DNA from 3 places in the Metabacillus herbersteinensis genome. Region 1 is predicted to be linked to each of the others. Evidence: riboswitches for the same ligand, from Rfam matches in the RefSeq annotation. Region 1 holds a riboswitch; each other region holds the start of a gene.
The links. A riboswitch is a leader RNA that binds a small molecule or an ion and turns the genes downstream of it on or off. The one in region 1 is predicted to bind S-adenosylmethionine.
Positions count from the first base shown of each region.

Region 1 (2,200 bases):
CTCAGACTCATCACCATTAAGCTCCATCATAAAAATACCTAATGGCGTCTCCTGGATGTATTCGATCTTTCCATGTAGGATATTTCCTTTTACCTTAAATTTTTGAAAAACATCCGAGATAACCGATTCTTCTGCAATTGAACCTTTGAACTGAATTTTTACGATTGTTCCTTTTCGTTTCTCTAGAATTTGAGAAGGTACATCAAATTGCAGCACACTTTGTATAAAGGATTTTGTTAATGGTGCCTGAGGATTTGCAAAAACTTCATAAACTGAGCCTTCTTCAATGACTCTACCATCCTGCATAATCGCCATTTTATTACAAATTTCTTTGACTACTTCCATCTCATGCGTAATTAAAACAATCGTAAGTCCTAGTTCTCTATTAATCTTTTTTAAAAGACTTAGAATCGATCTTGTTGTACTCGGATCTAGTGCCGATGTTGCTTCATCACATAACAGTACAGATGGATGATTTGCAAGTGCCCTAGCAATCCCAACTCGTTGTTTTTGACCTCCACTTAATTGTGATGGATAGACATCGCGTTTATCTGTTAAACCTACCATCTCAAGAAGCTCAGTCACTCTTGACTCCGTGTCTCGTTTCGATTTATTAGCAGCCTTTAAAGCAAATGCTACGTTTTCGAAAACAGTTTTTGATGAAACAAGATGAAAATGCTGAAAAATCATGCCGATCTTAAGACGAGCGGTTCGTAACTTTTTATCATTTAAAGAAAGTAAATTGATTCCGTCGATGATCACTTGTCCTGAAGTAGGCTTTTCAAGTAAATTTAGACAGCGAATCAACGAGCTTTTTCCTGCACCACTATAACCAACAATTCCAAAAATATCTCCCTTGTTGACGGTGAGTGAAACATTATCCACTCCTATGACCTTGCCTTTTTTTGTCACATACGTTTTTACAAGATTTCTGACTTCAATCATGATGTTCCCCCTTTTTGTAAAAACAAAAACCTCTTTCCATTAAGAAAGAGGCATCGCGTGTATATAACGACTTATCTTTCAGAATGAATTCATTCTGCAGGAAGTGGCACCTTTCCATATAGGTGGTTGCCGGACGTCACAGGGCCTGTCCCTCGGTCGCTCTTGATAAGTTAAATTTTATTTTATTGTAATAATATATCTATCATAATCAGAGTTTAAATGAATGTCAATGACTATTTCAAATTTTGCGAAAGTGAGAATACTCTCAAATCTACTTGTGAACCCCTATGATATAATTAACTTATGTATTTAGTCATACTATTCAACTAATTAGAGGTGGGAAAATGGACTACATTATTCAGCCATTAGGAGACCACGCTGTTATCATTCGGATCGGAAACGAGATAAACGAATCAATACATAAAAAAATCAGAACAATACACACTCACCTGGAACAGGCCTCCATAGATTGGATTATCGAATGTGTTCCAAGCTTTACGACCGTTACGGTTTATTATGACTTGTTGAAAACAGCCACACATTTGCAGATCCCCTACAAATTCGTCACTGAACAGCTACACTTATTACTTGCTGATATAAAGGACGCAAATGCCACTGAAACTAGACTCGTTGAACTACCTGTTTGTTACGGCGGTGAGTTTGGACCTGATTTAGAAATTGTCGCAAAACATAACAGTCTGACTATCGAAAAAGTAATTGATCTACATAGTGAAAGAGATTATTTGGTCTATATGATCGGTTTTGCACCTGGTTTTCCTTATATAGGTGGATTGAATGAAAAGATTGCTACGCCCAGAAAAGATTCGCCCCGCCTTCAAATACCTGTTGGATCAGTAGCAATTGGCGGCAAGCAGACGGGGGTTTATCCGATTCAATCACCAGGCGGCTGGCAAATCATTGGTCGAACACCTGTCACACTTTTCCAACCAAGGAATGAGAATCCTAGCTTATTAAGGGCTGGAGACCAAATTCGATTTAAGCCAATTTCTTTACAAGAATATGTGACCTGGGAGGCTTAGCCGCATGATTAAAATTATTAAGCCAGGTCTACTTTCAACCATTCAAGACAAGGGAAGACATGGTTTTCAAAAAGACGGTGTTGTCGTTAGCGGAGCAATGGATACCGTGTCTTTCCGCATTGCGAATCTTTTGGTAGGAAACGATGAAAATGCGGCTGCTATTGAGGTCACTTTACTCGGTCCAGTTGTCATGTTTTTACAAGATGCGTTCATTT
Region 1 is NZ_JBHLVO010000012.1:85,291-87,490, forward strand. It holds gene ACFFIX_RS15000 (methionine ABC transporter ATP-binding protein) at 1-945, opposite strand, end outside; SAM riboswitch class I at 1,014-1,117, opposite strand; gene pxpB (5-oxoprolinase subunit PxpB) at 1,290-1,985, shown strand; gene ACFFIX_RS15010 (5-oxoprolinase subunit C family protein) at 1,990-2,200, shown strand, end outside.

Region 2 (2,200 bases), on a different contig from region 1:
GAATCTGTAAAAACAGCAGACTACAAAGATTCAGTCTGGCTGGCAGCATTTATTTTCACAAATTGCGACACGGTATGTTCACCAATGACTGCCCACATGGCAAAATTACAGCAACAAATAAAAGACAAAAATCTAGATGTGAATATGGTGTCATTCTCAGTCGACCCTGACAATGATACAAAAGCGGTTGTAAAAACATTTGGTGAACAATTCGGAGCAGACTTTACCAACTGGGACTTCCTAACAGGCTATGATCAAGCAGAAATCGAAACCTTCTCAAACAAAGGCTTCATGGCCCCAGCAGCAAAAGTCGAAGGCTCCAGCCAATTCGTACACAGCACAAACATCTATCTCATCAAAGGAAACACGATCCTAGAACAATACGACGGAGTCTCAGACGTACCCTACGATAAAATAATTGAAGATATAAAGCTACTAAATTAACATAAGACTCTTGCAATTCGTACTGGAATAAGGTAAAGTAGTAAAAAACATAAACAATTCAAAAATTTCATAATACTTTCTTATCAAGAGAGGCAGAGGGACTGGCCCTATGAAGCCTCAGCAACCGGTCAATAACGAGTGAAGACTCTTGGATCGATTGATTTTTGCCAGGTTTAAACACAAAAACTATGTTGTTTTCTGATTTAGCCGTTTGATAATAAAAAATTGAAGCGAACAAAGCGCCCTTGTTTGTTCGAAGCAATTTTTTATTATCAAACGCAGTCACGCGTCAGCGTGACGTGCAAGCGAATGCTTGCAGCTAAACCAGAAAACCTCTAGGCTCTATGTTTAAACCTAACCAGCTAAAATCAATCTACCTTCCAAAAATCTTCCGAGTGCCAAGGTGCTAACTCCAGCAAGCAACACCTTTCGCTTGCAAGATAAGAAGAAGCCGACTATAACATACCAAGACTTCTTCTACATGAGGAAGTCTTTTTGTTTTTTTACAAGCTTCTTCACACATCCCAAATCAAAAGACTACATATTCCTAAGGATGGTGACAATCATGAATCAAAGAATTGAAACAAAGCTAGCGCAAATTGGCAATCGAAGTGAAAAAGTCACAGGAACCGTTAATCCACCCGTTTATTTTTCAACAGCCTATCGACATGCTGGAATCGGGGAATCGACTGGTTTTGATTACATTCGGACTGGTAATCCAACCCGTAGGCTTGTAGAAGACGCAATAGCAGATTTAGAGCATGGCACTGGAGGATTTGCTTTTAGTTCTGGAATGGCAGCCATTCAAACGATCATGGCCCTGTTTGAAAGTGGAGATGAGCTCATCGTGTCCTCAGATTTATACGGCGGAACGTACCGCTTGTTTGAAAAAGAATGGAGGAAATATGGACTACAATTTCAATACGATGACTTTACAGATTTAAATGCTACAGAACAGAGAATATCATCACAAACAAAAGCATTGTTCATTGAAACGCCAACAAACCCTTTAATGCAAGAAGCAAATATAAAGGAGCTGGCAAGCCTAGCTAAACGTCACAACATACTAGTAATCGTTGATAACACCTTTTACACACCTGTTATTCAAAAACCAATTCTTGATGGAGCCGACATTGTAATCCATAGCGCAACAAAGTACTTAGGTGGACACAATGATGTGCTCGCAGGTTTAGTAGTAACAAAAGGGGAGGAGCTTACTGTTGCGTTTGCTGAACATCAAAACGCAATCGGCGCTGTATTATCACCTTTTGATTCGTGGTTGTTAATACGAGGAATGAAAACTTTATCACTGAGAATGAAGCAGCATCAAAGTAACGCACAGGAATTGGTCGAATTTTTGGAGCAGCAGCCCGAAGTAACAGATGTTTTATACCCAGGAAAAGGCGGCATGATCTCGTTCCGACTACAAAGGGAAGAATGGATTAATCCGTTTTTAAAAAATCTAAATACGATCACGTTTGCGGAGAGCTTAGGCGGAGTGGAGAGCTTTATCACCTATCCTGCAACGCAAACACATATGGATATTCCAGAAGAAGTAAGAGCAGCTAATGGAGTGTGTAATCGTCTTTTACGATTTTCAGTAGGAATTGAACATGCGGAAGACATTAAGGCAGATTTGCAAAAAGCCTTTTCAACTATGAAGGGAGCTGAAGCTGTTGAGCAACTCTGAATGGACGTTTCAGACGAAACTGTTGCATAACGATTCAAAGGTCGACAAGGAAACAGGGGCAGTAAG
Region 2 is NZ_JBHLVO010000007.1:12,976-15,175, reverse strand. It holds gene ACFFIX_RS10590 (SCO family protein) at 1-444, shown strand, start outside; SAM riboswitch class I at 522-665, shown strand; gene ACFFIX_RS10585 (methionine biosynthesis PLP-dependent protein) at 1,010-2,134, shown strand; gene metC (cystathionine beta-lyase) at 2,121-2,200, shown strand, end outside.
Region 2: another riboswitch for S-adenosylmethionine. It lies ahead of ACFFIX_RS10585 (methionine biosynthesis PLP-dependent protein); the one in region 1 lies ahead of ACFFIX_RS15000 (methionine ABC transporter ATP-binding protein).

Region 3 (2,200 bases), on a different contig from region 1:
TTTGAGCGAGAATATCGTCCTTTAATTGCTCCCACTGAGGCGGCGCAAATCTTTTCATGATTGCGATAATGTTGTCGCTGGTTGTAACCGTTCCATCAAAATCACAAATAATCACTGGTCTGGTCATACTGTTACCTCTGAGACTCCCCATAAATCTATTGCTAGCTTTAAATCTTCGTTGTCCTTTGAAGCATTAGTTAGCGTTTTCCCGTCAAGAGTTGCATCAATTGCTGCACGGAAAGCCCGACCACCACCCGCTGCACCGTTTGGATGACCGTGAACTCCTCCTCCAGCATTTATTACACAGTCAATGCCAAAATCTCTAACTAATAGGGGAACTAAGCCAGGATGAATTCCAGCAGATGGCACGGGGAAAGTTTGTTTGTGCTGATCTTTACTCAAGCTATCCTCTGCAATTTTTAAAGCTTCGTCCCTGTCTAGTGCAACACTTCCGTAGGGTGATGGGAATAAAGTAAAATCTGCACCGGCAAGTCGAACTAATTTCCCCAATAATAATGAGCTTGAAAAACCGTATAAAGCTGAAGAAGTGAAAGCTCCACTAACCGCTGGATGTGCCATAATTGGAACCCGAATCTCTTCATCTTCAGCTAAGCTTTGCAACACATCAAGTCCATAAGCAAACACGTTAAAAAGAAGAACATCTGCTCCTAGTTCGACAGCACGTTTTGCTTTTTCTTTAAGCTCAAATGTTTTTCCTGACAAATTCACAGCATATAACGCTTTGTGACCTGTTTGTTCAAAAACTTCATCTAAAACCACGCGACCCACTTTGATTCGTTCTTCAAAAGGTGTGAGTAGATTTTCAAACAAAATTTCATCGTCTTTGATTAAATCAACGCCACCTAACGCTTGCTGCCTTAACTGATCTTTTAAGTAATCTAGATCTCTCCCGATTACCCCTTTAAAAATGCTCATTACCAATGGACGATCATACACACCTAGCTTTTCACGAATTCCTCTAATTCCAAATTTCGGACCAGGAAATGCTTGCTTTAATTCGCTAGAAAACTCAATATCTACTAATTTCACTTCTCCATCAAGTGAAAGCTTTCCGAAAATCGTCGTTAAAATGGCTGGAAGATCATGACTAAAGTTTAAGCTTGGATATGAGATCTTTACTGTCCCTCTGGTTACTTCTTTGCCTAAATAGGTGTTCACTTTTTCTGAAGAATCGAGCTCTTTTACCTCAAGTACTTGACCTTTATGTTTTCTTAGCTGTTCTTGATCGAGCTGTGGTAAATCAGTCCAGGAACCAACCGTTAATCCAAGTGCGATGCCTTCAGCTTTTTTCTGAAGATTGTGTTTCGCATCATGAATTAAGTATGTCGCAATCACTTCGCTCATGAATAAAACCTACTTTCTTGTTAGGGATTTAAAAACAAAAAACGGACTCCCTCTACCAATAGAAGGAGCCCGCAAGCATATGTACTCTGGGTAATCCTTATCCATCAGCTCATGTGCTGCAAGAATTAGCACCGTGCTTAACCATCTCTGGTAAGTCGGTTGCCGGGTTTCATAGGGCTAGTCCCTCCACCTGCTCTTGATAAGAAGTATCGTGATTATTTAATTAGACAATTTTCATTGTCACACTATTCGCGTAACTGAAATTACTTAGGATTATGACAGAATTCTTTTCCACTGTCAACAGTGTTTTAAAATAAATTCAATGCTTTAATTCGATCTGCAGCTTCCTGCAAACGCTCCTCAGAAGTTAGCAAACCAACGCGGACATAGCCTTCCCCAAATTCGCCAAAGCCAATGCCCGGTGCAACGACAACATGTGCTTTTTCAAGCAACGTATCTGCAAATGTCTCAGACGTAAATCCGTTAGGTACAGGTAGCCATGCAAAAAATGAACCTGGTGGCGCCTCTACCTTCCAGCCAATTTCTTGGAGTGCATTTATAAATACATTTCTTCGCTTTTCATAAAGAGACACAAGCTCTTTCACACAATCTTGTGAGCTAAGTAACGCCTGTGCTGCTGCTTCTTGGACTGCACTGAAAACACTCACAAACATGTGGTCTTGAAATAGATTAATTGCTTCGATAACAGATTTGTTACCTACTGCAAAACCAATCCTCCAACCTGCCATGTTGTACGTTTTTGACAATGTATAAATCTCGATCCCTATGTCTATAGCACCTTCTGTTTGTAAAAAACTAATTGGTTGTTTTCCAT
Region 3 is NZ_JBHLVO010000002.1:98,544-100,743, reverse strand. It holds gene ACFFIX_RS03465 (2-hydroxy-3-keto-5-methylthiopentenyl-1-phosphate phosphatase) at 1-127, opposite strand, end outside; gene mtnW (2,3-diketo-5-methylthiopentyl-1-phosphate enolase) at 124-1,365, opposite strand; SAM riboswitch class I at 1,460-1,571, opposite strand; gene ACFFIX_RS03455 (pyridoxal phosphate-dependent aminotransferase) at 1,674-2,200, opposite strand, start outside.
Region 3: another riboswitch for S-adenosylmethionine. It lies ahead of mtnW (2,3-diketo-5-methylthiopentyl-1-phosphate enolase); the one in region 1 lies ahead of ACFFIX_RS15000 (methionine ABC transporter ATP-binding protein).